2 regions of the Paenibacillus sp. ALE3 genome follow, and region 1 is predicted to be linked to the other one. Evidence: a T-box and tRNA genes for the amino acid it is inferred to sense, from the RefSeq annotation. Region 1 holds a T-box; the other holds one or more tRNA genes.
What was found. A T-box is a leader RNA that pairs with one kind of tRNA and senses whether it is charged. The one in region 1 lies ahead of ileS (isoleucine--tRNA ligase), so its partner is inferred to be a tRNA-Ile.
Positions count from the first base shown of each region.

Region 2: it encodes a tRNA-Ile, which carries the amino acid that the T-box ahead of ileS (isoleucine--tRNA ligase) is inferred to sense. The anticodon was not compared.

Region 1 is NZ_CM134214.1:1,514,951-1,530,911, forward strand. Features, by position in the region: gene ftsA (cell division protein FtsA) at 1-491, shown strand, start outside; gene ftsZ (cell division protein FtsZ) at 559-1,683, shown strand; gene spoIIGA (sigma-E processing peptidase SpoIIGA) at 1,876-2,862, shown strand; gene sigE (RNA polymerase sporulation sigma factor SigE) at 2,973-3,713, shown strand; gene sigG (RNA polymerase sporulation sigma factor SigG) at 3,810-4,592, shown strand; gene ACXHJ2_RS06915 (YlmC/YmxH family sporulation protein) at 4,710-5,054, shown strand; gene pgeF (peptidoglycan editing factor PgeF) at 5,137-6,021, shown strand; gene ACXHJ2_RS06925 (YggS family pyridoxal phosphate-dependent enzyme) at 6,030-6,731, shown strand; gene ACXHJ2_RS06930 (cell division protein SepF) at 6,722-7,174, shown strand; gene ACXHJ2_RS06935 (YggT family protein) at 7,182-7,439, shown strand; gene ACXHJ2_RS06940 (YlmH family RNA-binding protein) at 7,448-8,230, shown strand; gene ACXHJ2_RS06945 (DivIVA domain-containing protein) at 8,403-8,912, shown strand; T-box leader at 9,084-9,363, shown strand; gene ileS (isoleucine--tRNA ligase) at 9,442-12,531, shown strand; gene ACXHJ2_RS06955 (DUF5665 domain-containing protein) at 12,717-13,064, shown strand; gene ACXHJ2_RS06960 (TraR/DksA C4-type zinc finger protein) at 13,082-13,816, opposite strand; gene lspA (signal peptidase II) at 14,051-14,542, shown strand; gene ACXHJ2_RS06970 (RluA family pseudouridine synthase) at 14,544-15,515, shown strand.
Region 2 is NZ_CM134214.1:5,147,067-5,163,027, reverse strand. Features, by position in the region: gene fba (class II fructose-1,6-bisphosphate aldolase) at 1-291, shown strand, start outside; gene ACXHJ2_RS23210 (UDP-N-acetylglucosamine 1-carboxyvinyltransferase) at 519-1,772, shown strand; gene rho (transcription termination factor Rho) at 2,036-3,373, shown strand; gene ACXHJ2_RS23200 (radical SAM protein) at 3,468-4,739, shown strand; gene rpmE (50S ribosomal protein L31) at 4,892-5,089, shown strand; RNA gene ffs (signal recognition particle sRNA large type) at 5,201-5,467, shown strand; gene dnaX (DNA polymerase III subunit gamma/tau) at 5,623-7,374, shown strand; gene ACXHJ2_RS23180 (YbaB/EbfC family nucleoid-associated protein) at 7,415-7,726, shown strand; gene recR (recombination mediator RecR) at 7,753-8,352, shown strand; gene ACXHJ2_RS23170 (DUF2508 family protein) at 8,565-8,876, shown strand; gene ACXHJ2_RS23165 (pro-sigmaK processing inhibitor BofA family protein) at 8,873-9,148, shown strand; rRNA gene ACXHJ2_RS23160 (16S ribosomal RNA) at 9,557-11,110, shown strand; rRNA gene rrf (5S ribosomal RNA) at 11,229-11,345, shown strand; tRNA gene ACXHJ2_RS23150 (tRNA-Ile) at 11,385-11,461, shown strand; tRNA gene ACXHJ2_RS23145 (tRNA-Ala) at 11,482-11,557, shown strand; rRNA gene ACXHJ2_RS23140 (23S ribosomal RNA) at 11,687-14,616, shown strand; tRNA gene ACXHJ2_RS23135 (tRNA-Ser) at 14,748-14,839, shown strand; tRNA gene ACXHJ2_RS23130 (tRNA-Met) at 14,868-14,944, shown strand; tRNA gene ACXHJ2_RS23125 (tRNA-Val) at 14,955-15,030, shown strand; tRNA gene ACXHJ2_RS23120 (tRNA-Thr) at 15,035-15,110, shown strand; tRNA gene ACXHJ2_RS23115 (tRNA-Asp) at 15,129-15,205, shown strand; tRNA gene ACXHJ2_RS23110 (tRNA-Phe) at 15,283-15,355, shown strand; tRNA gene ACXHJ2_RS23105 (tRNA-Tyr) at 15,365-15,450, shown strand; tRNA gene ACXHJ2_RS23100 (tRNA-Lys) at 15,458-15,530, shown strand; gene ACXHJ2_RS23095 (PucR family transcriptional regulator) at 15,687-15,961, shown strand, end outside.

The sequences.
Region 1 (15,961 bases):
GCGCTTGGTATGATGATGCAGCAGCCGATGTCGTCTTTAAAGTGACCCGTATCGGCAGTAATGTAGATAAGGAGTTCAACCAACAGGATTTGGCTGCTATTATTGAGCCGAGAGTACAGGAAATTTTTCAACTCATTCAGGCGGAAGTTAAGCGCTTGGGTTACACAGAGCTTCCGGGGGGTTATATACTTACCGGAGGCACCGTCTCCATGCCTGGTGTACTTCAGGTGGCACAAAGCGAACTGGCCGCTTCCGTAAGGATCGCTGTACCTGATTTTATCGGTGTAAGGGATCCGGGATATACGAGCGGAGTTGGTATCTTGCATAATGCTATCCGTTACTATCGCGGGAGATCGACTAGTGTTAGCAACAGTGGCGGTAGTACCAAGAAGCCGACTAGCCGAACCAAGAGCAGCAGTCCCGTTGCGGAAGGCGAGCAAAAGCAGGGGTTGATTGAACGCTTAAAAAATATGTTCAGTGAATTTATATAACGTTCATTGCTAATTATGCCAATCATGGACGGGCCATCCATGCACATTGAGGGGGAGATGGAATAGTATGTTGGAATTTGATTTTGAAATGGAGAGCTTGGCTCAAATTAAAGTGATCGGCGTCGGAGGCGGCGGCAGCAATGCAGTTAACCGAATGATCGAAAATGGAGTTCAGGGTGTAGAGTTCATTACAGTCAATACAGATGCCCAGGCGCTTCACTTGGCGAAGTCTGAGCACAAGCTTCAAATTGGCGATAAGCTCACTCGCGGTCTGGGTGCCGGGGCTAACCCTGATGTGGGTAAAAAAGCGGCTGAAGAGTCGCGTGAGCTTATTATGAATACGCTCAAAGGCGCGGATATGGTATTTGTAACTGCGGGAATGGGTGGCGGTACAGGAACCGGAGCGGCCCCTGTCATTGCTGAAATTGCTAAGGAATGCGGTGCGCTGACTGTAGGCGTGGTAACCCGACCATTCACATTTGAAGGGCGTAAACGCTCCAATCAAGCTGAACTTGGCATTGAGGGATTGAAAGAAAAAGTAGACACCTTGATTGTAATCCCGAATGATCGCTTGCTTGAAATTGTGGACAAGAAAACTCCAATGCTGGAAGCATTCCGTGAAGCGGATAATGTTCTACGTCAGGCCGTACAAGGTATTTCGGATTTGATCGCTGTACCGGGTCTGATCAACCTTGACTTTGCTGACGTAAAAACGATCATGACGGAGCGTGGCTCCGCGTTGATGGGGATTGGCGAAGCAACGGGTGAAAATCGTGCGGCTGAAGCAGCGCGTAAGGCTATCATGAGTCCGTTGCTGGAGACATCCATAGAAGGTGCGCGTGGTGTCATTATGAACATCACTGGCGGCACCAATTTGTCTCTATACGAGGTCAATGAGGCGGCTGAAATTGTAACATCAGCTTCCGATCCGGAAGTGAACATGATCTTCGGTGCCATCATTGATGAAGACTTGAAAGAAGAGATTAAGGTTACCGTGATCGCCACTGGTTTTGAAGGTAAGCCGAGCCAGCCAGCACCGGGACGTAGACCAGCAGCTAACCCAGCGGCTTCCGAAGCAACGGAAAAGTCCTCTCCTAACTTGCGTCCATTCGGTAACACTCAAAGCAGTGACCAATTGGATATTCCGACATTCTTACGTAACCGTTCACGCAATAATAATAACGATAACTAGTTTGAATTTAGAAAGCCCGCATTCTCCTTGGAGATGCGGGCTTCTTTCTGTTTTCTCCCGCATTCCACACCGCCAGTGCTTCTCCTCTTTCCGACAAAATTAGTCGGACACCGTCCCCACCGTTAGACAGACTTTGAAGCGTATGACTACTATACTTAAGCCTATCCTGCAAAATGCTGGGCGGGTGAATCCTTGGTTGTTTATATCGATTTGATTTTCTTGGCCAATTTGTTTATTGATGCTGTGTTGCTAATGGTCACCGCCTGGATGAGAAAGATCCGACCCGTGTGGTGGCGATTGATGACTTCAGCTGGAATTGGCGCAATGTACGTGGTCATGATGTTTGTGCCGGAGCTGTCATTTTTGTTTACGTTTCTAATCAAGCTGGTCTTATCGGTCATTATGCTGCTAGTGGCCTTTGGCTTTGGCAGCATGCAAAAGTATCTTCGTACAATGGGTGCCTTTTACATGATCAATTTTGTAGCAGCAGGTGGCATTTTGGGGATGCATTATTTTCTCCAGAATACGGGAGAATTGTTTAATGGCATCTGGTATACCGCATCAGGTGGAATGTCTTTTGAATTGAAAATCGCATTCTGGTTTATTTTATGCGCATTTGGCGGAGTGATGCTCTTCTTTCGTATTGTGCAGTCCTCAAAGCAGCGTACAGAAAGGATGAGTGGCTTTTTGGGGCAAGTACAGGTGTGGATTGGGCAGGATCATATTGAGTGTACAGGCTTGTTGGATACAGGTAACCAACTGCATGATCCTTTGACCCGAACCCCAGTAATGGTGATGGAGGCGGCTTTGTGGGAATCGTATTTACCCGCTTCCTGGCTCCAAAAATGTTCTGAGGGTAATGCTGATCAACTAGTGATGGATCTGGGGGAGGAATCGTTCAGCTGGCAGGATCGTGTTCGTCTCGTCCCTTATCGTGGAATTAACCGAAGTCATTCCTTTATGCTCGCACTCAAACCAGATCGAGTAGAGGTGGTGATGAATGGGGTTCATTTTGTACATCATCGAGTGCTGATTGGCTTAGACGGGGGGAAGTTGTCGGCAGAGGGCAAATATCGTGCCATCATCCACCCAGATGTGACGGCACACGAAGAAGGGGAGGCTGATACAAACCTAAAACGAAAAGCATATGCTAGAGACCATTTTACAGAATCAGGATAATGGAGAAGAGCACAGGACAAGGTTTAAAGACGAGGAGAAACATTCAATGCTGGAATGGACGGAGCTCAGTAAGACTTAACTTGCACTATTTTCAAAAGGGGGAGAATGATATGAGGGAACAAATGAATTTAAAAATGAAATTTAGGCTAGCATGGCAACTGCAATATTATCGTATTTTATTTTTATTCGGGCTGAAAAGTGAAGAAATTTATTATATTGGCGGTAGCGAGGCGCTCCCCCCTCCATTAACAAGAGACGAGGAAGAGTATTTACTTGGAAAGCTTTCTTCTGGAGATGCAGCAGTACGGTCGATGCTCATCGAGAGAAATTTGCGGTTAGTTGTGTATATTGCCCGTAAATTTGAGAATACGGGCATCAACATTGAGGATCTCGTATCCATCGGTGCTATTGGGCTGATCAAAGCGGTGAACACTTTTGATCCGGAGAAGAAAATCAAACTTGCCACCTATGCATCCCGATGCATAGAGAATGAGATTTTAATGTATTTGCGTCGCAATAGCAAAACGAGAACGGAGGTTTCTTTTGATGAGCCTCTGAATATCGATTGGGATGGTAATGAGTTGTTGCTTTCCGATGTGATGGGAACGGAAAATGATACCATTTATCGTAATATTGAGGAGCAAGTAGACCGTAAATTATTGCATAAGGCACTGGATAAGCTGACGGATCGAGAGCGTTTGATTATGGAACTTCGCTTCGGTTTACAAGACGGAGAAGAGAAGACACAGAAGGATGTTGCTGACCTGTTGGGTATATCGCAATCGTATATTTCGCGTCTGGAAAAACGAATTATAAAGCGCTTACGAAAGGAATTTAATAAAATGGTATAATGCTTGGAGATATCCGGAAGCGATGGAAACGGCGAATAAAAAAATGCCCTCAGGAGATAATGTACATTAATGTTGCTCCTTGGGAGGTAAGACACGATGACCCGAAACAAAGTGGAAATTTGCGGTGTGGATACCGCTAAACTGCCGGTATTAACCAATGCAGAAATGCGCGAGCTGTTCACATCACTTCAGCAAAATAATGAACGATCAGCCAGAGAAAAATTGGTCAACGGCAATCTCCGGCTCGTCCTGAGTGTGATTCAGCGTTTTAACAATCGGGGGGAGTTTGTGGACGATTTGTTCCAGGTAGGATGCATCGGCCTGATGAAGGCGATTGATAATTTTGACCTTTCGCAAAACGTAAAGTTCTCCACTTATGCGGTGCCGATGATCATCGGAGAGATTCGCCGTTATTTGCGGGATAACAATCCGATCCGTGTGTCCCGTTCGTTGCGGGATATTGCATATAAGGCGCTTCAGGTGCGGGACAGTCTGACAAATCTGAACTCGCGGGAACCAACGATCTTTGAAATATCAGAAGTGCTAAATGTGCCTAAAGAAGATGTTGTGTTCGCATTGGATGCGATTCAGGATCCAGTTTCGCTGTTCGAGCCGATATATCACGACGGGGGCGACCCAATCTATGTGATGGATCAGATCAGTGATGACAGAAATAAAGACGTCTCATGGATTGAGGAAATCGCTCTCCGGGAAGCGATGCATCGCCTGGGCCAGCGTGAAAAGATGATATTGTCTATGCGTTTTTATGAAGGAAAGACGCAAATGGAGGTTGCCGACGAAATCGGTATCTCTCAAGCCCAGGTTTCGAGATTAGAGAAGTCGGCTATACAGCAAATGCAAAAACATGTAAAGTCCTAATGAAATGAATAAAATGTTTGAATGATTCAGTGACAAAAACGATCCCGTGCGGATCGTTTTTGCGTTTGTAGGACATTTTTTGGGCTCTTCCACTCATATAGTGAAATAAAGGATGTGATGCGTGTGAATGCACCGGAAACGTCAGTAAGAGCCATGAAAATTTCCGAGTTTCAAACCAAGGATGTCATTAACATTGTAGATGGACGACGTCTGGGACAAATCAGTGATCTGGAGATTGACGTACGACAAGGGAAAATTGAAGCTATTGTGGTTCCGGGCAGCAGTCGATTCATGGGCTGGTTTGGAGGGGGAAGCGAATTGGTTATTCCGTGGCGCAACATTGTGAAAATTGGTTCGGATGTTGTGCTTGTTCGACTGGAGGGATTGCATGAGCCACCGGATGAAAGAGAGGAAAAGCTGTATATCGAACGTCAGGAGCGGAATGACCGACGGGTCTTTTGAACAGGAGGGACACGTAATTTAGTATGTTGTGAAGACACAGCGGCGGCTTTTTGGTACACTGGGCAGTAGAGGTGAGAACAAAATGGAACCGTTTATAGTGAATACCGAGGCTAAAGGGACTACGCCCATGCAAGATGGCAGACGTCCCGTGCCGGAGTTGTTATATATTCAATCTTGGGAGCGGCAGGTTCAGGGATTAACAGCGGGGTTTACAGGGCGTCATGGCGGTGTCAGTGAAGCGCCATACGATAGTCTGAACTGTGCGTTTCATGTAGGGGATGACCCCGAGAAAGTCATTCGCAACCGCCGATTAATTGCTGAGCAGCTTGGTTTTGCTGCTGAAGCGTGGACGTGCGGCGAGCAGGTCCACGGTAATCATGTTGCTGTTGTCCAGGCTGCTGATCGTGGGCGAGGCTTTATGGATCGTGCATCAGCTTTTCAGGACACAGATGGACTTTTGACGAATATACCAGGCATTTTGCTGACGTCCTTTTATGCGGACTGTGTACCCCTATATTTTTGTGATCCCGTGCATCGTGTGATTGGGTTGGCGCATGCAGGCTGGAAGGGAACAGTGGCGGAGATTGCGTTGAAAATGGTACAGACCATGCAAACTGAATATGGATCTCAGCCGTCCGATATACTAGCAGCTATTGGTCCTTCCATTGGTCCTGAATCCTATGAGGTAGATGAGCATGTGATGAGCCAAATTCGGGTTTTAGAGCATGATTGCCCGGGTAATGATAAATGGGAAGGTTCTGTTTATTTCCCCTTAACGGGCGGAAAAACACTACTTGACTTGAAACAATGCAATCGACACATTATGATGAAAGCAGGAATATTGCCGAGCCATATCGAATGTACTACCTTGTGCACGAGTAGCCGTAGCGATTTGTTTTTTTCATATCGTAAGGAAGGCGGCGTTACAGGAAGAATGGCGAGTTGGATTGGTCTGGAAGAGAGGTGAGTCCTCCCGTGTCTTTGGAGGAACGAATTAAAGAAGTTAACGCCCGTATCGAAGCGGCATGTGCCCGTAGCGGACGTTCGCGTGATGAAGTAAATGTGATCGCTGTCACGAAATATGTTTCGGCGGCGGCAATGGCATCCGTATTGGATAACGACTTGGAGCATGTGGGCGAAAATCGCTGGCAGGATGCTGCAGATAAATGGAGCAAGTTGGGTGACCGGGGAACGTGGCATTTTATTGGTCATCTCCAAACGAATAAGGTTAAAGATGTAATTGGAAAATTTAAATTTATACATTCGCTTGATCGCTTATCGCTCGCTCAGGAATTGGATAAGAAGGCAGCCGCTTTGGGACTGCGAGTCAAAGCTTTTGTACAAGTCAATATTTCTGGGGAAATTTCAAAATACGGCTTATCCCCCGAGGCGGTCGCCCCTTTCTTGGAACAAATTCGCGAGTTGGAACATGTGGACGTAATCGGCTTGATGACCATGGCTCCTCATGAGGAAGACCCAGAACATACTCGACCTGTGTTTCGAGGATTGCGTGAACTGCGTGATCGGTTAAATGGACAAGCCTTGACTAGAGAACCTATCGTTCACTTGTCTATGGGGATGTCCAATGATTTTGAAGTGGCGGTTGAAGAAGGAGCGACCTGGTTGCGGCTTGGTTCCGTACTGGTCGGACGAGAGGAGGATTTTCAGTGGGCGTAATGAATAAGTTCATGAACTTTCTGGGGCTTCAGGAAGAAGAGGAAGTTATAGAGCGAGAGGTTATGAATACGCCGGAAGATCAAGAAATTGAAACCCCAAGCTTTGATAAACGTAAGAACCAGAAGGGCACGAATGTTGTCAGCATCCATTCACAGAAAAATGTGAAAGTTGTTCTTTATGAGCCGCGTTCTTACGATGAAGCACAGGAAATCGCCGACCATATCCGTTCACATCGCACCGTCGTGGTTAACTTGCAACGAATTCGCAAGGATCAGGCGTTACGTATCATTGATTTTTTGAGTGGTACTGTGTATGCACTGAGTGGCGGCATTTCGAAGGTCGGTAACAATATTTTTCTGTGCACACCGGATACGGTTGAAATTCAAGGCTCCATTACGGAGATACTGGCTGACACTGAACAAGAACTTAACAGAATGAGGTGAGCTTTTCTTGATCGAGGTAATTTACTGGTTATTTCAGATTTATTCGTACATGATCATTGCATATGTCCTGCTGTCATGGCTTCCTAATGCCAGAGAGAGTGTGATCGGTGATTTACTTGCCAGGTTTGTGGAGCCGTATTTGTCTCCTTTTCGCAGGTTTATACCGCCAATCTTCGGGATGATTGATATTTCACCTATCGTAGCGCTGATTGCTTTGCGTTTTGCATCGTACGGTTTGATTTCTTTAATTGGTAATTTCGTCTAGGAGGATTTATGCGAACTGAGATTTATGAGCATTTTCACCCGGATGAACGGGATTATGTGGATCGTGCTTCCGAATGGATCAGTCATGCGGGAGCTTATCATGAGCAGAAGCTGACTGATTTTTTGGATCCGCGACAACAGTACATATTGGAGACACTTGCTTCGAAGGAAGACAAGGTCACGATTAGGGTAGATGGCGGATATACGGCTTCGGAACGAAAGCGGGCGCTGATTGCGCCCGATTATTCGTATTTGGACGATGAGGAAATGGGAATTCAGGTCCTTTCCATCTCTTCTGATGATCATAAAATCAATACCCTTGAGCACGGCGATTATCTAGGTGCCATTTTGGGGCTTGGAATCAAGCGTGGAAAAATCGGGGACATTCACGTGCTGGATGATGGGTGTCATGTGTTGGTAGCATCAGAGATCGGAGATTTTATAACCATGCATTTGCAGCAGGTACATCGTATTCATGTTTGGACAGAACTGTTGCCAGTAGCAAGTCTCCGAACGAAGGAAGTTGCATTAGAGGCGATGGATCTGACGGTCGCTTCTTTGCGTCTGGACGGGATTGCCAGTGACGTCTACAAATTGAGTCGCAGTAAAATATTAACACCGATTCGAGCGGGACGATGTCGGGTAAACTGGAAGGTGGAGGAGAATCCATCTACTTCACTTAAGGTTGGGGACGTTATTTCCATGCAGGGATTTGGGCGTTTCAAAGTGCTTGAAACAGACGGGATGACAAAAAAGGGTAGATTCCGTGTCAAAATTGGTAAGTTTGTATAGCTGTAGGCAGGATTCATGAGCTTTCTGTCGAAAGAATTAACCTATAGCGAAGAACTGGAACGATTTTGCTCTGTACAGTATTCACAAAACGGGGTATGATGACCGATAGATGATAATGAGCGTCGTGACGCGGAAAATGAATTTTTTGTCAATCTTATAGGAGGTGGACGGCATGCCATTAACGCCATTGGATATACATAATAAGGAATTTGCCCGCCGGCTTCGCGGTTATGATGAGGATCAGGTTAATGAATTTTTGGATCAGGTGATCAAGGATTACGAGGGCGTTATTCGTGAAAATAAAGAACTGAGCACCCAGTTGCTGAACGTACAGGAGAAGCTCGATCATTTTGCGACGATTGAAGATACACTGAGTAAGACAATTATTGTCGCGCAGGAAGCAGCTGATGAAGTTCGCAACAACGCCAAGAAAGAATCTCAACTGATCGTGAAGGAAGCGGAAAAAAATGCGGATCGTATTGTGAACGAAGCATTGTCCAAATCCCGCAAAATCGCGTTGGAGGTTGAAGAACTGAAGAAACAGGCTTCAATTTACCGAGCACGGTTTCGTACATTGGTGGAAGCACAGCTTGACTTGTTAAGCCAAGATGGCTGGGAAGCACTTGAAAACCGGGAACGCGAAGTGCTGGAGCGCGAGCGTGAAATGAAAGAAATTTACTGATTTTGATTTCTGACAAGCTTTTCATTAGGTCTTGTTAGGGTTGACTTTTATCTTTAAACAGGCTATAACTGTAAATACTATACTGAATTCAACGATTATCCGTCTATTGGTTGATGGTTGTTATTCAAGGCAACGATGTTGCTGGTTTAAGATTTCGATGAATTTAACATGTTTAATTCGTTGATGGGAACGAGTACGTCATGATTTGTCCCTCAGAGAGTTGGCCTTCCGGTGCAAGCCAACGTTCAGAACATGACTGAAGATCCCCCCGGAGAAGTGAGCTGAAGCGCTTAAATTTATGGCGTGTGTAAGCAATCACCGTTTGCCATGCGTTATAATGGCGCCCTGCTGAAGTTGAGTAGGGCTCAGAGAGTCGTGACAAGATCGTCTTCTTTAGACTGGTCTAATTACGGAATCAGGGTGGTAACGCGAGCACAGTCTCGTCCCTTTTACAGGGATGGGGCTTTTTTTGTTGCTTTTTTAAGTGCGCTAGAACAATTAATGATGAGCAGAGAGGAAGTATGACGTTATGAACAGAGTGGATGTTAAAGAAAAAGCACGGTCACGTGACCTACGCATCCTGAGCAAATGGAAACAGGAGGACACGTTCCGTAAATCCATTACCAATCGTGAAGGAAAGCCTAATTTTGTGTTTTATGAGGGCCCACCAACAGCTAACGGCAAACCACACATCGGTCATGTGCTGGGTCGCGTAATTAAGGATTTCGTCGGCCGCTATCAGACCATGAAGGGATACCGCGTTGTACGTAAGGCGGGTTGGGATACGCATGGCCTGCCGGTAGAGCTGGGTGTGCAAAAGCAACTGGGGATCTCTCACAAGCCTGAAATTGAAGAATACGGTGTTGAGAAATTTATTAAAAAATGTAAAGCGAGCGTGTTTGAATACGAGCAGCAGTGGCGCGATTTAACCGAAGCGATCGGATACTGGACAGACCTCGATCACCCATACATTACCTTGGACAATAACTATATCGAGAGTGTATGGAACATTTTGGCGACGATTCATGAGAAAGATCTGCTGTATCGTGGTCATCGTGTGAGTCCGTACTGCCCGGATTGTCAGACAACACTAAGTTCCCATGAAGTAGCACAGGGCTACAAAGATGTAAAGGATCTGAGTGCCACGGCCAAATTCAAGCTGCATAGCAGTGGTGAATATGTATTGGCCTGGACGACAACACCTTGGACCTTGCCGAGTCACGTGGCGCTCGCCGTCAACCCTGAGCTGGAATACGCACGTGTGAAGCAGGAAGATGGGGTATACATCGTTGCTAAAAATCTTGTTGAGACCGTAATTAAAGGTGATCATGAAGTGATTGGCACGCTATCGGGTTCAGAACTGGTAGGCCAAACCTATACCCCGCCATTTACTTATTTTCAGGTGGAGAAAGGTAACCAAATTCTGGGTGCCAAGTTCGTAACAGATTCCAGCGGTACAGGTATCGTTCATATGGCCCCGGCACATGGTGAGGATGACTATCGCGTATGTCGTGAAAATGGCGTTGGGTTTATCAACGTAGTGGATCTCCAAGGAAACTATGTAGCTGAAATCACTGATTTTGCAGGCCGTTTTGTGAAAGATTGCGATGTAGATATTGTGAAAATGCTGTCCGAAAAAGGGTTGCTGTACAGCAAGGAAAAATACGAGCATAGCTATCCGTTCTGCTGGCGCTGCGATACTCCATTATTGTACTATGCGATGGACAGCTGGTTTATCAAAACAACTGCGATCAAGGATCAACTGATTGCCAACAACAGCGAAGTTGAATGGTACCCGGGCCATGTACGCGAAGGACGCTTCGGTAAGTTTTTGGAGGAACTGGTGGATTGGAACATCAGTCGCGATCGCTATTGGGGTACACCGCTCAATATCTGGGTTTGTGAGGAAACTGGAGAACAGTTCGCACCTCATAGTATTGCTGAATTGAGAGAACGTGCAATTGGGGATGTACCAGCGGATATCGAGCTACACAAACCTTATGTAGATGATATCAAGGTTCGTAGCCAATGCGGTAAATACGAAATGACTCGCACACCGGAAGTCATCGATGTATGGTTCGATAGCGGCTCTATGCCGTTTGCACAGCATCACTATCCTTTTGAGAATAATGAAACGTTTGAGCAGCAATTTCCGGCAGATATGATCTGTGAAGGGATTGACCAGACTCGTGGCTGGTTCTATAGCTTGCTTGCGGTTTCGACGATGCTGACTGGCAAAGCTCCTTACAAAGCTGTCATGGCAACAGGCCATGTACTGGATGAGCAGGGGCAGAAAATGTCCAAATCAAAGGGTAATGTTATTGATCCGTGGGAAGTGATTGATGAGTACGGAACAGATGCTTTCCGCTGGGCATTACTGTCCGATAGTGCACCATGGAATAGCAAACGTTTTTCCAAAGGCATTGTAGGCGAGGCTAAATCGAAGCTGGTAGATACGCTTGTCAATACACACGCATTTCTGACTCTGTATGCGGATATTGACGGATTTGATCCGGCACAGCATCCATTCAAGCCATCGGCACACAAGTTGGATCGCTGGATTTTATCCCGTCTAAACAGCCTAATCTTGGTTGTGGATAAAGCATTGTCTGTAAATGACTTCCTGAACTCATCCAAAGCGATTGAGTCGTTTGTGGATGAGCTGAGTAACTGGTATATCCGTCGTTCACGTGATCGTTTCTGGGGTAACGGGCTTACAGAAGATAAGCTGGATGCGTATCGAACATTGACTGAGGTGTTGTTAACGACGGCGAAGCTGCTTGCACCGTTCACACCGCTGCTTGCTGAGGATATTTATCTCAACCTGAGCAATGGAGAAAGTGTTCATCTGGATGACTATCCGTCTGCCAATGAATCCTTAATTGATCTGGAACTGGAACGAGATATGGAAACAGCACGTCGCGTCGTTGAATTAGCACGTAATGTCCGTAACGAAACGGGTTTGAAAACACGTCAACCGTTGTCTGAATTGATTCTGTCTATGGATCAGGATTTTGACCTGAGCGGCTATGAAGAAATCATCAAAGACGAGATCAATGTGAAGCATATTCATGTTGAGACGGATGATAGCGGATTTGTTGATTTTACATTGAAGCTGAATTTGAAAGTAGCAGGCAAGAAATACGGCAAAAATGTTGGATTCCTACAAAACCTTTTCAAAGGTATGTCTGCTGAGGATACTCGTTCTGTTGTAGAAAAAGGAGTGCTGAACGTGGCTTCTCCAGAAGGTGAAGAGTTGCAAGTTACAGCCGAAGAATTGCTGGTGGAGAAAAAAGCAAAAGAAGGCTTCGCTTCTGCTTCTGGCTATGGCTTAACGGTAGCGCTGAACACAGATATTACACCGGAGCTTGAGCAAGAGGGCTGGGTACGTGAAGTGGTTCGCGCGGTACAAGATTACCGCAAAAAGCTGGATCTGCCGATTGAAAAGTATGTAGCATTGACGTTGGATGTAGACAGCGACTTGCGTCAGGCGATCGAAAGCTTCGACTCTGTGTTGCGTGAGAACGTATTGGTAACCACGGTGACATTTGGTCAAGCTGAACCAGCGGAACATGTAGAAGTGAACGGCAAAACCATCGGCGTTCATATTGGGGAATAATTACAAGCCCCCTGTCCCATAATACAATAACAGGCAGCATATAAAAACGAGCCTAAGCATCGGAAACGGGTTTCCTCCGTTACGTGCTTCGGCTCGTTTGCTGCTTTCGGGGCAGCTATGGGAAAAGGGGGATTGTGCATATGACAGCACGGTCAAGGCGCAGACAGGGAAGGAGTCTCCGAGGGATGAACGGAGAAGGGGCCGCCATAGCCTCAGAAAAGGGAATAGCAGGTGAACAGGCAGAGAAACTAAGTCGTGTGGAAAAGCTGGTGCAAGCTGTGTCAGAGCAGATGGAACGAACACGTATTGCAGATTACGCTTTGCTGCTGAATAAACCTTGGCGATTGCTTTGGCTAAACCTAATATCAGGTGTTTCCCGAGGGATCGGCATTGCGCTAGGGTTTACTTTTTTTGCTGCTACCATTATTTATGTGCTGCAAGTGCTCGGAGCGTTGAATTTGCCGATTATCGGTGATTATATCGCTGATATTGTACGGATCGTACAGCGACAATTAGAGCTTACTACCTACTAGGCGTTTCACTTTCAAGCTTACGATTCGTCCTCGTACAAATCTGGCTCCAGCAGACCTTCACCCTCGCCATCTTCTATATAACGCTGATAAATAGAACTACGGACAATGGATACATTTCTGCCATAAATGTCAGTAGCGACAAAGCTTTCATATGGCTCTACGAAGCCCATATTATCATCGCCGGCTTCGATTTCCATATCATCATAGCGATGGATTTCTCCACTTTCCGCCATGGCCGGAGTGTTAGAGGTCCCCCAATTTTCAACGATCTGCCAAGCATCTTCACCGTCAAAGCCGTTTTGTTCTTCACGCTCATCCAGGCTTGTTCTACCGAACGCGGGAGTGAGAAATTCTTCCTCCACCGGACGGTTGTTGGATACTTCTGTTTCAGGACTGAATTCTTTGCAATAAATGGTATAGGGAACAGCCAGCAGGCGTTCATAGGGAATGGGCTTACCGCTGGCGGCGCAAATGCCATAGGTCCCCTTGTCCATAGCCATCAAGGCTGATTTGATACGTTCCAATTGAAACTCGTCATGCTCCAGCAAGGAAATATCTTTAGCTCGCTCATAGGTTTCGGTAGCCAGATCGCCTGGATGGTTATCAATGGGAGAAAGCTCACCGGTTTGATCACGTTGAGAATCGCCGAGTCCATAATGGTCGTTGCTTTGCAACCGATGCTCAATTTCCTTTTTGCGTTCCAGCAGTTCGTTACGCAAGCCTTGTAATTGTTGCTCCGTCAATGGGGACATGGAATCCTCTCCTTGTTCTAGATTTACGTGCATGCGTTGTGTCAGGTATGCTCCTTGTAGTGTGCACCGGGAAGACCTCTTTTACATAGGAAATTCTAATCAAATGTAATCGAGTTCATTCCATTCAAGGACTGTGCTCGAAAGCCTGCAGGACTCGTGGACGATCTGAGAAGGCTTATGCTACAATAAATGGGTTCGACAACGGATATAAGCGGATCGGAGTGACGAAGGACTGTGATTTATTTTGGTATTGCGCTAATTATTTTTTTGATTGATCAGGGAGTCAAATATTTGGTGGCTACGCGGATGGAATTGTACGAGCAAATACCAGTCATCGGCAATTTCTTTTTAATTACCTCCCATCGTAATCGTGGAGCCGCTTTTGGGATTTTGGAAGGGCAACGCTGGCTTTTTATCGTGATCACAATTGTAGTAGTGATCGGTATCGTATGGTACCTAAGAAAAACAGTCAGAGCTGGGCAAAAACTACTTCCTGTTGCGCTAAGCTTGGTGCTTGGGGGAGCGGTTGGTAATTTTTTGGATCGGGCTATTTCTGGAGAAGTGGTTGATTTTGCACAGTTCAATTTTGGAAGCTACACATTCCCGATTTTTAATGTGGCAGATTCGGCAATTGTCATCGGTGTTGCACTGATTATTTTGGATACATTGCTGGAATCGCGTCGGGAAAAAGGGAATGGCAATGATAGCGTTGAAGGGAAGTCATAGCATGAACGAAGTGAATGAAAACGGCGAAGCCATAGGTCTGTCTTATGAGGACGAACTGGAGGGTGAATCTCTGGAATGGACGGCAGATTCAGGGAATGTCAAAACACGTATAGACAAATACATCGCCGAAGAAATGAAGGAAGTATCTCGTTCTCAAATTCAGCTGTGGATCGGGAATGGTCGCGTACTGGTGAACGGTACGGCGGTCAAAGCGAACTACAAGCTGGCTGAAGGAGATCATATTGTATTATCGGTACCTGAGCCAGAAAGTGTAGATATTATGCCGGAAAATATTCCGCTAGATGTTGTATACGAGGATTCGGACGTTATTGTCATTAACAAGCAACGTGGTCTAGTGGTGCATCCTGCACCAGGACACTCCTCGGGAACACTGGTCAACGCACTGATGTACCACTGCCATGACCTTTCCGGCATTAACGGGGAATTACGTCCCGGTATTGTTCACCGTATTGATAAGGATACATCAGGACTGCTGATGGCGGCTAAAAATGATCAGGCCCACGCATCACTTGCAGCACAGCTTAAGGATCATAGCGTGACTCGGAAATATATTGCATTGGTCCACGGTCATTTGAGCCACGATCAGGGAACCGTAGATGCTCCGATCGGTCGTGATTCAGGTGATCGTAAAATGTTCACGGTGACGGAACGCAACAGCAAGCATGCAGTTACCCATTTTCTCGTCATTGAACGCCTAGGTGATTATACCCTGCTTGAACTTCAATTGGAGACAGGACGCACACACCAAATTCGTGTTCACATGAAATTCATTGGACATCCATTGGTTGGCGACCCTATGTATGGGCGCAGTAAAGGGATTCGTATGGATGGCCAAGCGCTGCATGCGGCGGTTCTGGGATTTAAGCATCCAACCACGGGAGAATACTTGGAATTTAGCAGACCGATCCCTCCTGATATGGAGGACATATTAACGTCCTTGCGTAGTCGCTAAAACAACGATGAACTGCTTTTCTATTCAAAAACTTGAATAAATCATTAATTTAGACCGCCTAAATGGCGGTTTTTTTATTGTGAGACAAGGAATGGGTAAAAACAACTATGGATAATTATACAGATATGATGTATATTTATTAAAGTGCTTCCGGTGGTTCCGGTTGAACGGGTGTTGACACGAGATTTTCAATCTGTCATACTTCTTGTAGTTGCGATGAACTTTGTCCAAGAGATGGTTAGCCATCTCGCACTATAAGAAGCAGGACAAAGGAAATCCTGAATAGCACCTTTAAATCAGTCCCGTGAGGCTGGCAAGGTAACGTGAATGGATCACTGATCAGTGCATCCGCTGCGGCGGTATGTCTTCAGTGTGTCCGACAGATCGGAGAACAGTGGAAGACTGTTCATACGAGACTCCTTGCCAAACTTGGGCAAGGAGTCTTT
Region 2 (15,961 bases), 2.2 Mb from region 1:
CTGGGCTTTAAAGAAATGGAAGAAATTCGCAATGCCGTGAAACTGCCACTCGTTCTTCATGGCGGAACAGGTATCCCTACACATGACATCCAAAAATCCATTTCCCTGGGTACTTCCAAAATCAACGTAAACACTGAAAACCAAATCGCATTTGCGAAAGTGGTTCGTGAAGTGCTTGCTGCAAAACCAGATGCTTACGATCCACGTACATTCATCCAACCAGGTCGTGAAGCGATTAAACAAACTGTTATCGGTAAAATCCGTGAGTTCGGTTCCAACAACAAAGCGTAATAATGTTCCAACTAGTCATGCGACTGCATAGACTGAATGCATTTTTTTCATTGTAGCTGTATTTATGCTGCACAAAACATTTAAATCTGTACAGTTGAATAGTTTGGTATGGAAAGCACACCGCTTAGCCGGTGTCTTTCCATTTTAACCACTTAAAAAGTTGAAAGTTTATGGTTTCAGTTCATTGTTTGACCGACTGCAAAACACGTAGGGGGACCCTCAAGCTTATGGAAAAATTGATGATCACCGGTGGACGGCCGCTTCAGGGTACAGTTTCCATCAGCGGTGCCAAAAACAGTGCCATCGCCTTGATTCCCGCAGCCATTCTGGCAGAGTCGGAAGTCATTTTGGATAATTTGCCGCTGCTCAGTGATGTGGCGGTGTATTCCGAGATATTGGAGGAGCTTGGCGCAAAGGTTGCCTGGGAAGGTAGCCAGATGAAGATAGACCCTTCCTCCATTAAATCCATTCCTATGCCGAATGGACCTGTTAAGAAATTACGAGCCTCTTATTATATGATGGGGGCCATGCTGGGCAGATTCAAGGAAGCGATCATCGGTTTGCCAGGAGGATGTAATTTTGAACCCCGGCCCATTGATCAGCATATCAAAGGTTTTGAGGCGCTGGGTGCCACGGTTACGAACGAGCACGGCGCTATTCATTTGCACGCCAAAGAACTGCGCGGCACCAAGATTTATTTGGATGTCAGCAGCGTAGGGGCAACCATTAATATTATGCTGGCGGCCGCACGTGCCAAAGGCGCCACAACTATCGAAAATGCGGCTAAAGAGCCTGAGATTATAGATGTAGCAACTCTGTTAAACTCCATGGGGGCGATTATTAAAGGCGCTGGAACGGAGACGATTCGTATTGAAGGTGTGTCGGAGCTGCATGGCTGCCGTCATTCCATCATACCTGACCGTATACAAGCAGGCACATATATGATTGCTGCTGCGGCAACCCGTGGAAATGTATTGATTGACAATGTAATCCCCAAACATATGGAGGCTCTCACTGCCAAAATGCAGGAAATGGGCATCGGCATCGAGGAATATGATGAAAGTATTCGCGTACTGGGTGCACCTTCCTATGGGCATGTCGACGTTAAAGCCTTGGTATACCCTGGCTTCCCCACGGATTTACAATCTCCCATGACCAGCTTGCTAACCCAGGCTCAGGGTGTCAGTGTGTTGAGCGATTTTGTGTACAGCAATCGTTTTAAGCACGTCCCTGAACTGGTGCGAATGGGGGCTAAAATTCGCGTAGAGGGTCGGTCTGCCATTATTGAGGGTGGTCAACTGAATGCGGCTAAAGTGAAGGCTGCAGATCTGCGCGCTGGAGCGGCCCTTGTCATTGCTGGGCTTACAGTAAGCGAAGGGGTAACTGAGGTGGCAGGTGTCGAGTATATTGACCGTGGTTATGATCACCTCGTCTCCAACCTGCGCCTTCTGGGCGCAGATGTATGGCGGCAGACTGAGTAATTAAACCATGTCTGTCCTTTGTATGAACTCGTCGTAACCAAAGCGATAAAACAGGTAACACCTATGCAGCCGCTGCTTGATATAAGATTTGGTTCATACCTAACAATCTTTTATCAAAAAACCGGAATAATTCGGTATAATCCAGGCAGTTGGCTGCATAACTTTATTTGTTTTGGTTAAAATTATGTTGATGGTGTTTATGATATCATTGTCTATCATTTAGATGTATGAATGGACTTAATAATTGAATAGGTGGTTATTATATGGATCTGCAAATTTCCGATCTGGAAGAAATGAAGCTGACCGACCTGTACAAGCTGGCCAAGCAATACCAGATCCCGTACTACGGAACGCTCAAGAAGAAAGAATTGATTTTCGCCATCCTGCGCGCACAAGCTGAGAAGAGTGGATTAATGTTTATGCAGGGTGTTCTGGAAATACTTCCTGAAGGTTACGGCTTTCTGAGGCCGATCAATTATCTCCCGAGTACCGAAGATATTTACATCTCTGCTTCACAAATCCGCAAGTTTGACTTGAGAACAGGCGATCTTGTTTCCGGTAAGTGCCGAACGCCAAAAGAAAATGAACGGTATTTTGGATTGCTTCAAGTTAACGCCGTCAATGGAAGAAGTCCTGAGCAAGCTGCTGAGCGGCTACATTTTCCTGCACTGACTCCACTGTATCCGCAAACCAAATTAGTCCTTGAAACTTCCCCCAACCATTTGTCTACGAGAATTATGGATGTACTGGCCCCTGTCGGACTTGGACAGCGCGGACTTATTGTGGCACCTCCCAAAGCTGGGAAGACGCTTCTCCTCAAAGAAATTGCCAATAGCATTTCTACCAACAATCCCGAGATTGAGCTATTTGTCTTGTTGATTGATGAACGCCCTGAAGAAGTGACGGACATGCAGCGTTCTGTCAAAGGTGAAGTTGTGGCCTCTACATTTGATGAACTTCCTGAAAATCACATTAAAGTGGCAGAACTGGTGTTGGAGCGTGCACTGCGTCTCGTAGAACATAAAAAGGATGTTGTCATCCTGTTGGATAGTATTACACGGTTGGCTCGTGCGTACAATCTCGTTATCCCTCCTTCTGGTCGTACTTTGAGTGGGGGTATTGATCCGGCAGCATTTCACCGTCCAAAACGCTTTTTTGGTGCAGCTCGGAATGTGGAGGAAGGCGGTAGCTTGACGATTCTTGCCACAGCGCTGATTGATACAGGATCTCGTATGGACGATATCATTTATGAAGAGTTCAAAGGCACAGGTAACATGGAGCTGCATTTGGACCGCAAACTGGCAGAACGTCGTATCTTTCCTGCGATTGATATTCGGCGTTCCGGTACACGTCGTGAGGAAGTACTGTTGAAAAAGGAAGAATTAGATACGATCTGGGCTATTCGTAAAAATATGACGGAAAGCCATGACTTTGTGGAAGGCTTCCTCAAAAAGCTGCGTAACAGCAAAACTAACGCTGAGTTTTTAGCTTCGTTTGATTTGACAGCACCTTCTTCCAGCGGTTCGCAAGGTAGCTCTGGTGGTCAACAACGAAGAACTACGCGTTCTACCACAGCGTCGGTTCCCGCCACAACCAATTAAACCCAATTCATGTATTTTATCTGTTCTGTAAGTAGACAGCCATTACCATCCTTTTGGTTAATGGTGCGCTTAATGGAACGAAAGGAGCTCCATAATGTATTTGGTGTATGCCGACGAAAAAGGCAATGTATATGATCATGCTTCTTTGTATGGGCTTGCCCGTAGTGCAGACATGATTGTTGAAATCATGGAGGATGAGCTTATTCCGTTGCCGGAAGGAGCCACACTGGTAAGCCTGCCCAGCACCCGCCCGGTCGGTATGAACCCTGAAACAGGGGAAATGGTCTCTCTTCCGGGAGATATGCAGGCAGTAGGGGCTTTGTTACCGCAAGGTTTTACACGCCTGTGTCTGCCGGGATATGTGAAGACGGATAAGGAGTATAAACTCCCCTTGTTCGGTTATTCGGCCGTTGTCTGGAAAGATGGGGCATTTTATGTAACAGCAGAGCAGAGTGACAGTCCTTCCAAATGGAATCCCGAAAACTGCGACCGCAATCAAGTTAAATTGGGAGTTCAGCGAATGACAGAACAGTATCCCGAAAATAGGCTGTACCAGCATTTGTCTAACTGTGCGCTGGGGTACGAATGTCTTACTTCTTCGAATACGTTCCTGAATCGCTGGGAAGGGGGAGTTCCGGTATCTTATTCTTGTAATGCGGGTTGCTTTGGCTGTATATCTGAACAGCCGGATGACAGTGGTTTTGTATCTCCGCAGACAAGAATGAACTTTCGTCCCCGCGTGGAAGAGATTGTAGAAGTTATGTTGGAACATTTGAAGACACCTGAGTCTATCATCAGTTTTGGGCAAGGTTGTGAAGGTGAGCCCTCCACTCAAGCCAAACTGATTATTGATGCGATCAAAGAAGTGCGTTCCGTTACAGATATGGGGTATATTAATATCAACACGAATGCGGGACTGAATGATCATATCCGGGGAATTGTGGATGCGGGTCTTGATCTTATGCGAGTAAGTACAATTAGTGCATTGGACGACCATTACAATGCGTATTACAAGCCGCGCGGATACACGCTTGCTAATGTGGAAAAGTCACTCCGTTATGCGTCAGAGCAGGGAGTGTATACGTCCATCAACTATTTGATTTTTCCGGGTGTAACAGACCGGGAGGAAGAAATTGAGGCAATGATTGAATTTGCCAAACGCACTAAGCTCAAGCTGATTCAAATGCGTAATCTGAATATTGATCCTGAAAGCTATCTGGAATTGATTCCACCGGCTCAAGGGGAGATACTTGGTATGAAGCAAATGCTTGAGATTTATCGTGAGGAACTGCCGGATGTGGTTATCGGTTCTTACACTCATGTGCCGCCGCAAGGGCTGGCACGTCCCAAATTTGCCAGAAGCTAAACGGTCGGAAGATATTTAAAACACACTGATCTTACACTGTTTTGTGTACTAAAAAGATGTTGAAACACTTATATTCAAGTGCTATAATTTGAACATGTGTTCATACAACTCTGGGCTGATAGGACGTTCAGGGCGGAAAGAGGTGAAAGTTAATGCAACAGGCTATTCAACCGAAGTATAACGTAACTAATGTTACTTGCGCTTGCGGGAATACGTTTGAAACTGGTTCTGTAAAAGAATCTCTGCGTGTAGAGATTTGCTCCGCTTGCCATCCGTTCTTCACAGGTAAGCAGAAGTTTATTGATGCTGGTGGACGTGTGGATCGTTTCAAGAAGAAATACGGTATTTAATAAGTTGCCGCAAGAGATAAAGTTATTAGAGCCTTCTGCAATTGCAGGAGGCTCTTTTTGTCGTTATTTGCTATTTGCATTTTGTGCAACCATGCGATATACTTATTTTCACCGTGCTAGATGGGGAGGTAGCGGTGCCCTGTAACTCGCAATCCGCTATAGCGAGGTTGAATTCCTGTTAGAGGTGTTGTTGATGTGAGGCTGGTCCCTGCGCACAATGTTGACGGTTGGGTCCTCCGCAATGAGTACTTGTGAACCTGGTCAGGTCCGGAAGGAAGCAGCCATAAGCAAGCCCACTCTTGTGCCGGAGGGTTGCCTAGCCCGAGTTGTTGTTCAGGGTTGCCGCTCGGATCACAACGATCAATAACAGGTGCACGGTTTATATTAGTAATTAGAACATCTTGGCAATTATGCGAAGATGTTTTTTTGTGTTTATAAATTGAAATGTGTCTAGTTTAGATTCGGACGGGAGTATAGTATAATGAAGTGACCATAAATGGTCATGAAAGTGAATGGGAAAGAGGGAACGCGCATTGGAACATATAGCGTTGTACCGTGCTTGGCGGCCGCAGGCTTTCAAGGACATGGTAGGACAACAGCATATTATCCAGACATTGCAGAATGCCATCCGCGAAAATCGCACGTCCCATGCCTACCTGTTCAGTGGTCCGCGAGGAACGGGTAAGACCAGTGCGGCCAAAATTTTGGCCAAGGCAATCAACTGTGAGCATGGACCTGCGCCGGAACCTTGCAACGAATGCGAAGCCTGTAAACGGATCACGGCCGGAGCGGTCATGGATGTACAGGAGATTGACGCAGCCTCTAACCGGGGTGTTGAAGAGATTCGTGATTTGCGCGATAAAGTCAAATATGCGCCCACAGAAGTGCGGCACAAGGTTTATATCATTGATGAAGTGCACATGCTGACGACGGAAGCGTTCAATGCGCTGCTCAAGACGCTGGAAGAGCCGCCGCCACACGTAATGTTTATATTGGCTACGACAGAGCCGCATCGGATTCCCGCGACAATTATTTCGCGTTGCCAGCGTTTTGACTTCCGGCGAGTATCGCTGGAGGAGCAGACAGAGCGGCTTGACCTGATATGCCAACAGGAGAACATCCAAGCTGATTTGGATGCACTGCAATATATTGCACGTCTTTCAGATGGCGGGATGCGAGATGCGGTTAGTGTTTTGGATCAGATATCCTCGTTTACTGATGGCCGGGTTACGTATCAGCAGGTGTTGGATATGACGGGCGGGATCGCATCCGAGCAATTCGGTAAATTGGCCTTGGCATTACTGAAAGAAGATGTAGGCACAGTGCTCCAATTGATCGAGAACTTTATGCAGGAAGGGAAAAGTGCGGATAAGTGTATGGAGAATCTTCTGTACTATTTCCGAGATCTGCTAATGATCAAGATGGTGCCGCAGGCGACCAAAATGACGGAGCGAGTGCTGAATCCGGAGCAGTTTAAGGAAGTGGCGGATGCTTTTACCAAGGAGCAGCTCTTTGCAATGATCGACACCCTTAATCGTTATCAGGGCGAGATGAAATATGCGGTTCAGCCCCAAACTTTATTTGAGGTAGCTCTATTGAAGTTATGCAGCATTCCGGGGGAAGCGGGAACTGCTGCTCAGCCGACTGCACAGCGCTCTGGTGCTGCAGCTGGCCAGGAAGATGTGGCCATGTTAAAACGCCAGCTTGCTGAGCTGGAAAAGAAGCTGGAACGTGCAATGCAAGGTGGTTTGGCTGTTGGGGCGGGTCAGGAGACACCGTCAGGCGGCCGTCAGGCTTCTGGTGGTCGTGCCCCTGCTCCACGTCTTTCAGCGCCGGCCAAACTCCCTTCTCAGTTGGATCGCTATATTGCTGAGAAGTCAAGCGAAGCATTCGCAGCGGTGGGGCGTAAGTGGAGCCAGATTTTACAAGGGGTAAAAGAGGCGAAAGTTACGGTTCATGCTTGGTTTATGGATGGTGAGCCGGTTTCTGTGTTAGAGGACAGTGTATTGGTCGCGTTTAAGAACAACATTCATCGTGAAACTACCGAAAAACCTGCCAATAAGCAGGTCATCGAGAAGGTTTTACATGAGCAGTTGGAGCATCCTTATCGTTTGGTAACGATGATGCAAAAGGATTGGAATGCTGCGATTGAAGGAGTTTCTGACCAACCTGCCGAAGAATTGCAACTGGAGCCGGAGCATGATGCGCCGGGAAAGTCCAAGGAGCCCTGGATTGATGAAGCGATTCAGCTTTTCGGGGAAGATCTGGTAGTCATTAAAGAATAATCAAATGTAGATGTATACTTCATTAAAGGAGATGATTGAAATGAACAATATGAACCAAATGATGAAGCAAGTGAAAAAAATGCAGGAACAAATGCTGAAAGCCCAAGAGGAGCTTGGTGGGAAAGTAATCGAAGGTTCTTCTGGTGGCGGTGTGGTAACTGTAGAGGTAAGTGGACATAAAAAGGTGTTGTCCATCACAATCAAACCGGAAGCTGTAGATCCTGATGATGTAGAAATGCTGCAAGATCTCGTACTCACTGCAGTCAATGATGCTTTGTCCAAAGCGGATGAACTGGCTAATGATGATATGGGTAAATTTACAGGTGGCATGAAAATTCCGGGCTTGTTCTAGTCTGCTCATAAAGGAGAAACACGCTATTGCATTATCCCGAGCCGATTGCAAAGCTGATTGATGCTTTTACGCGCCTGCCGGGAGTAGGCCCCAAAACAGCTGCCCGGTTGGCTTTTCACGTACTGAAAATGAAGGAAGATGATGTGATTGATTTTGCCAAAGCGCTGGTCAATGTAAAACGCAATCTTCACTTTTGTTCAGTCTGCGGTAACATTACAGATACGGACCCTTGTAGGATCTGTCAGGATAAGACGAGGGATGCTTCCGTCATTTGTGTTGTTCAGGATGCTAAGGATTTGGTCGCTATGGAGCGTACCAAGGAGTTTGAGGGTTTGTACCATGTACTTCACGGGGCAATCTCTCCGATGGAGGGAATTGGCCCTGAGGATATCAAACTCAAGGAGTTGCTGACCAGGCTAAGTGATGAACGTGTCAAGGAGTTGATCCTGGCTACGAATCCGAACATTGAGGGAGAGGCCACGGCTATGTACATTTCGCGGCTAGTGCGTCCTTTTGAAATCAAGGTTACTCGTATTGCTCACGGTTTGCCCGTGGGCGGGGATTTGGAGTATGCCGACGAGGTCACCCTGTCCAAAGCGCTAGAAGGCCGCAGAGAGCTTAATTAGTAGGTGTAGTTATACGTTATAATTTATGAGTCTGAAATGTCCTTGGGACATCCTTGACTCGCTTAGGGAGCCGTTATGGCTCCTTTTTTATTTGCAGTAATAGATGCCTTTATAGACGTTCCCAGTTCTAAGTTTGTCCTCTACTCAATAAGTATGAATAAGGTGGTCTTGCAGACTGTACACATAATTCAGCTTGTGAGGAGGATGAATGAATGTGGGAACGGATGAAACAAAATTTCCGTCGTCAGGAGAATGGAAAATCAGAAGCAGAGTATCGCCAGGAATTGTTTGCTCAGATTCGAGCTTCGCATGCGGAATGGTTAAGAGCGCATCGTTTATTTCATGAAGCTACGGGTAAGGATGAAATCGACTACGCCATTTTTGTCCTGGAAGCTGCAGAGCGTAAATATCAAATACATTTAAAAAGCGCAAAGCAACAAGGGTTACATCGTTTTCACCTGCCAGCAGATGAACCGGGGTATGCCAATGATACTGACCGGGTTCACAAACGGAGAGCGGAATGAGAGGGGTAGTCTGGCTTGTCTTGATTGCTTGTACCGGAATACTGATGTATCTAGTCCTCAAAAAACATCTGGGGATCGGTTGGTTTGTAGTATTCGGCGCGCATATGGCTCTGGCAGCCATTGCACTGTATGTTATCAATTATTCAGGATGGATTACACAGGTGTACATTCCGATTAACCCAGTGACGATGGGAGCAGTAACGATATTAGGTTTGCCAGGCATTGCGCTTTTACTGGGATTGAAAATAATATTGTTCGGACAGGCCGTGTGAAACGTTATTGTAGGGAAGGAGAGTGTGCCAAAAAAAGTGGGTATTGGTGAGTCCGATGCGGTATTGTTTTATTTTTTGAATTATAGTTGACGACGAATTCAAAAATGTGATACATTAATTCTCGGCTTTTAAAGCCCGGGAATTTTTTTGTGTGAGCAATGCTTAAATGAAATTGAAAAATAATTTAAAAAAGTGTTGACTTAAATCCCGAGTGTGTGTTATATTAATTAAGTCGCCGCTGAGATGCGGTGATGAAGCAAAGTAAGGCATAATGAAGGTTTGATCTTTGAAAACTGAACAACGAGTGAGTAAACTGATTTTGTTCGCAAAATCAAACAATGAGATATTTTATCTCGTCAGTTTCAAAATGAGCTAATCGCTCTTTCTATAACCAGCTTCGGTTGGTCTTTAATGGAGAGTTTGATCCTGGCTCAGGACGAACGCTGGCGGCGTGCCTAATACATGCAAGTCGAGCGAGGTTATATAGAAGCTTGCTTCTACATAACCTAGCGGCGGACGGGTGAGTAACACGTAGGCAACCTGCCCAAAAGACAGGGATAACTACCGGAAACGGTAGCTAATACCCGATACATCCTTTTCCTGCATGGGAGAAGGAGGAAAGGCGGAGCAATCTGTCACTTGTGGATGGGCCTGCGGCGCATTAGCTAGTTGGTGGGGTAAAGGCCTACCAAGGCGACGATGCGTAGCCGACCTGAGAGGGTGATCGGCCACACTGGGACTGAGACACGGCCCAGACTCCTACGGGAGGCAGCAGTAGGGAATCTTCCGCAATGGGCGAAAGCCTGACGGAGCAACGCCGCGTGAGTGATGAAGGTTTTCGGATCGTAAAGCTCTGTTGCCAGGGAAGAACGTCTTGTAGAGTAACTGCTACAAGAGTGACGGTACCTGAGAAGAAAGCCCCGGCTAACTACGTGCCAGCAGCCGCGGTAATACGTAGGGGGCAAGCGTTGTCCGGAATTATTGGGCGTAAAGCGCGCGCAGGCGGCTCTTTAAGTCTGGTGTTTAATCCCGAGGCTCAACTTCGGGTCGCACTGGAAACTGGGGAGCTTGAGTGCAGAAGAGGAGAGTGGAATTCCACGTGTAGCGGTGAAATGCGTAGAGATGTGGAGGAACACCAGTGGCGAAGGCGACTCTCTGGGCTGTAACTGACGCTGAGGCGCGAAAGCGTGGGGAGCAAACAGGATTAGATACCCTGGTAGTCCACGCCGTAAACGATGAATGCTAGGTGTTAGGGGTTTCGATACCCTTGGTGCCGAAGTTAACACATTAAGCATTCCGCCTGGGGAGTACGGTCGCAAGACTGAAACTCAAAGGAATTGACGGGGACCCGCACAAGCAGTGGAGTATGTGGTTTAATTCGAAGCAACGCGAAGAACCTTACCAGGTCTTGACATCCCTCTGACTGGTCTAGAGATAGACCTTTCCTTCGGGACAGAGGAGACAGGTGGTGCATGGTTGTCGTCAGCTCGTGTCGTGAGATGTTGGGTTAAGTCCCGCAACGAGCGCAACCCTTATGCTTAGTTGCCAGCAGGTCAAGCTGGGCACTCTAAGCAGACTGCCGGTGACAAACCGGAGGAAGGTGGGGATGACGTCAAATCATCATGCCCCTTATGACCTGGGCTACACACGTACTACAATGGCCGGTACAACGGGAAGCGAAGCCGCGAGGTGGAGCCAATCCTAGAAAAGCCGGTCTCAGTTCGGATTGTAGGCTGCAACTCGCCTACATGAAGTCGGAATTGCTAGTAATCGCGGATCAGCATGCCGCGGTGAATACGTTCCCGGGTCTTGTACACACCGCCCGTCACACCACGAGAGTTTACAACACCCGAAGTCGGTGAGGTAACCGCAAGGGGCCAGCCGCCGAAGGTGGGGTAGATGATTGGGGTGAAGTCGTAACAAGGTAGCCGTATCGGAAGGTGCGGCTGGATCACCTCCTTTCTATGGAGAATCGTTTCCTGCGATGGAAACATTCAAATATGAAGCGTAAGCTTCAAAACTCAGGTTTAGGCCTGTTACTCACTCGTTGCTCAGTTTTGAGAGTTCAAACTCTCAAGCGTTTGGTGGCGATAGCGGAGGGGTTCCACACGTACCCATCCCGAACACGACCGTTAAGCCCTCCAGCGCCGATGGTACTTGGACCGCAGGGTCCTGGGAGAGTAGGACGCCGCCAAGCGCAACCACTAAAGAAAAACTTTCTTTGGTGGTTTATTATGGGCCCTTAGCTCAGCTGGTTAGAGCGCACCCCTGATAAGGGTGAGGTCGGTGGTTCGAGTCCACTAGGGCCCACCATAAATTTTATATTTTCTTTTGGGGCCATAGCTCAGCTGGGAGAGCGCCTGCCTTGCAAGCAGGAGGTCAGCGGTTCGATCCCGCTTGGCTCCACCAAAAGATTTATTATTGCACCTTGAAAACTGGATACCGAAACGAAATTGCGTTTTAGAATATTCCTTTAAGCTGATCTTGTGTAAACAAGTGAAATAAAGGTAGCATATCGTATTTACAATGTAGATACTAGGTTAAGCTACAAAGAGCACACGGAGGATGCCTAGGCGCCAGGAGCCGACGAAGGACGTGGCGAACAACGATAAAGCCTCGGGGAGCTGTAAGCAAGCTTTGATCCGGGGATGTCCGAATGGGGAAACCCGGCTGTCTTCATCGACAGTCACTACTCACTGAATTCATAGGTGAGTGAGAGGCAGACCAGGGGAACTGAAACATCTAAGTACCCTGAGGAAGAGAAAACAATAGTGATTCCGTCAGTAGCGGCGAGCGAACGCGGATTAGCCCAAACCAAGGAGCTTGCTCCTTGGGGTTGTGGGACGTCTCACATGGAGTTACAAAGGAACCGGTTAGATGAAGAGGTCTGGAAAGGCCCGCCAGAGAAGGTAAAAGCCCTGTAGTTCAAAACTTGTTCCCTCCGAGACGGATCCCGAGTAGTGCGGGGCACGTGAAACCCCGTATGAATCCGGCAGGACCATCTGCCAAGGCTAAATACTCCCTGGCGACCGATAGTGAAGCAGTACCGTGAGGGAAAGGTGAAAAGCACCCCGGAAGGGGAGTGAAATAGATCCTGAAACCGTGTGCTTACAAGAAGTCAGAGCCCGATCGATGGGTGATGGCGTGCCTTTTGTAGAATGAACCGGCGAGTTACGTTCCCGTGCAAGGTTAAGGTGAAGAGCTGAAGCCGCAGCGAAAGCGAGTCTGAATAGGGCGAATGAGTACGTGGACGTAGACCCGAAACCGGGTGATCTACCCCTGTCCAGGGTGAAGGTGCGGTAACACGCACTGGAGGCCCGAACCCACGCATGTTGAAAAATGCGGGGATGAGGTGGGGGTAGCGGAGAAATTCCAATCGAACCCGGAGATAGCTGGTTCTCCCCGAAATAGCTTTAGGGCTAGCCTCGGAAAACAGAATCGTGGAGGTAGAGCACTGATTGGGTGCGGGGCCCGCAAGGGTTACCAAGCTCAGTCAAACTCCGAATGCCATAGATTTAGTTCCGGGAGTCAGACAGTGAGTGCTAAGATCCATTGTCGAAAGGGAAACAGCCCAGACCATCAGCTAAGGTCCCCAAGTGTGTGTTAAGTGGGAAAGGATGTGGAGTTGCACAGACAACCAGGATGTTGGCTTAGAAGCAGCCACCATTGAAAGAGTGCGTAATAGCTCACTGGTCGAGTGACTCTGCGCCGAAAATGTAACGGGGCTAAACACACCACCGAAGCTATGGCTTGATGCTTTTGCATCAGGGGTAGGGGAGCGTTGAATGCGGGTTGAAGGTGTACCGGAAGGAGCGCTGGACTGCATTCAAGTGAGAATGCCGGTATGAGTAACGAAAAGATCTGTGAGAATCAGATCCGCCGAAAGCCTAAGGGTTCCTGAGGAAGGTTCGTCCGCTCAGGGTAAGTCGGGACCTAAGGCGAGGCCGATAGGCGTAGTCGAAGGACAACAGGTAGAAATTCCTGTACCACCGTAATCCGTGATGAGCGATGGGGTGACGCAGTAGGGTAGTGACGCGGACTGATGGATGTCCGTCTAAGCAGTGAGGCTGATGTGTAGGCAAATCCGCACATCGTTAAGGCTGGGCTGTGATGGGGAGCGAAAATTATAGTAGCGAAGGTCATGATCTCAGACTGCCAAGAAAAGCCTCTAGCCAGGAGAAGGTGCCCGTACCGCAAACCGACACAGGTAGGCGAGAAGAGAATTCTAAGGCGCGCGGAAGAACTCTCGTTAAGGAACTCGGCAAAATGACCCCGTAACTTCGGGAGAAGGGGTGCCTCGGTAGGGTGAATAGCCCGAGGGGGCCGCAGTGAAAAGGCCCAAGCGACTGTTTAGCAAAAACACAGGTCTGTGCGAAGCCGCAAGGCGAAGTATACGGGCTGACGCCTGCCCGGTGCTGGAAGGTTAAGGGGAGTGGTAAGCTCTTCGGAGCGAAGCTATGAACCGAAGCCCCAGTAAACGGCGGCCGTAACTATAACGGTCCTAAGGTAGCGAAATTCCTTGTCAGGTAAATTCTGACCCGCACGAATGGCGTAACGACTTGGGCGCTGTCTCAACGAGAGATCCGGTGAAATTTTAATACCTGTGAAGATGCAGGTTACCCGCGACAAGACGGAAAGACCCCATGGAGCTTTACTGCAGCTTGATATTGAATTTGGGTACGATCTGTACAGGATAGGTGGGAGCCGTAGAATCTTGAGCGCCAGCTTGAGAGGAGGCATCCTTGGGATACCACCCTGATCGTATCTAGGTTCTAACTTGGTACCGTGATCCGGTGCGAGGACAGTGTCAGGTGGGCAGTTTGACTGGGGCGGTCGCCTCCTAAAGAGTAACGGAGGCGCCCCAAGGTTCCCTCAGAATGGTTGGAAATCATTCGAAGAGTGCAAAGGCAGAAGGGAGCTTGACTGCGAGACCTACAAGTCGAGCAGGGACGAAAGTCGGGCTTAGTGATCCGGTGGTACCGCATGGAAGGGCCATCGCTCAACGGATAAAAGCTACCCTGGGGATAACAGGCTTATCTCCCCCAAGAGTCCACATCGACGGGGAGGTTTGGCACCTCGATGTCGGCTCATCGCATCCTGGGGCTGAAGTAGGTCCCAAGGGTTGGGCTGTTCGCCCATTAAAGCGGTACGCGAGCTGGGTTCAGAACGTCGTGAGACAGTTCGGTCCCTATCTGTCGTGGGCGTAGGAAATTTGAGAGGAGCTGTCCTTAGTACGAGAGGACCGGGATGGACGTACCGCTGGTGTACCAGTTGTTCCGCCAGGAGCACCGCTGGGTAGCTATGTACGGAAGGGATAAGCGCTGAAAGCATCTAAGCGTGAAGCCCCCCTCAAGATGAGATTTCCCAGTATGTAAGACCCCTTGAAGACGACGAGGTAGATAGGTTGGGGGTGGAAGTGCAGTAATGCATGGAGCTGACCAATACTAATCGGTCGAGGGCTTATCCTAAAGATAAGACGCAATAAAGTTTCGGATCCAGTTTTCAGGGTGTAACACCTTGGAATTATGCTTGATATTCAGATTCACTTTGCTGATAATCTGAATATCTGTAGAATTTCACTAAGCGAGTCCATTCATATGGAGAGATACCCAAGTGGCTATAAGGGGACCCTCTGCTAAGGGGTTAGACTGCGAAAGTGGTGCGAGGGTTCGAATCCCTCTCTCTCCGCCATTTAGGACAAGCTAGAGAATTATGTTATGGCGGTGTAGCTCAGCTGGCTAGAGCGTACGGTTCATACCCGTGAGGTCGGGGGTTCGATCCCCTCCGCCGCTACCATACATACCCAGGAGGCTTAGCTCAGCTGGGAGAGCATCTGCCTTACAAGCAGAGGGTCGGGGGTTCGATCCCCTCAGCCTCCACCATTGTGCCGGTGTAGCTCAACTGGTAGAGCAACTGACTTGTAATCAGTAGGTTGGGGGTTCAAGTCCTCTCGCCGGCACCATTTTTTTGAAAAATATAGGGAACTGTGGTGTAGAGGCCTAACATGCCTGCCTGTCACGCAGGAGATCGCGGGTTCGAATCCCGTCAGTTCCGCCATTTTTCAGTTTAATATTTTCACCGTACTAAAGTGGGAAGGGGTATCCCTCCGCACTTTATTTTTTTGCAATGGATATGGCTCGGTAGCTCAGTCGGTAGAGCAGAGGACTGAAAATCCTCGTGTCGGCGGTTCGATTCCGTCCCGAGCCACCTTTATATGGAGGATTAGCGAAGTGGCCAAACGCATCAGACTGTAAATCTGCTCCCTTACGGGTTCGGTGGTTCGAATCCATCATCCTCCACCAGTTTTATGAGCCATTAGCTCAGTTGGTAGAGCACCTGACTTTTAATCAGGGTGTCGAAGGTTCGAGTCCTTCATGGCTCATCAGAAGTCATCAACTATAAGTTGATGGCTTTTTTGCATTGTTTTAAGTTATGTTTTTATATAGCTTTTTGTTTTAAGGTATCGACAGGTTATAATAAGTTCATTATGTTCGCTTAGTGTTTATCTATATTCTAAAAAAAGTGAAGTGGTGATCGCGTGACTTTGGATACAGAGTGGATTCAGCAACAGCTTCAGAATATAATTCAAGCGCCTTTTACCATAGTGCCTTGGTGCCCAGAAATGATGGCAGAAGGAGAAACAACCGATTCAGTCATACCGGATAGATCATTTGTTAGTGAAAATAAATTATATTTTCCGTTTCGTGCATCGGCAGGTGAACTGGCTGCTTTTGCAGTAGAGGCCAGATACTTGTCGGATCGAGAACGGAAGTTGATAGAAGCGCTACTGGGGAACATGGAACAAGTTTGGCA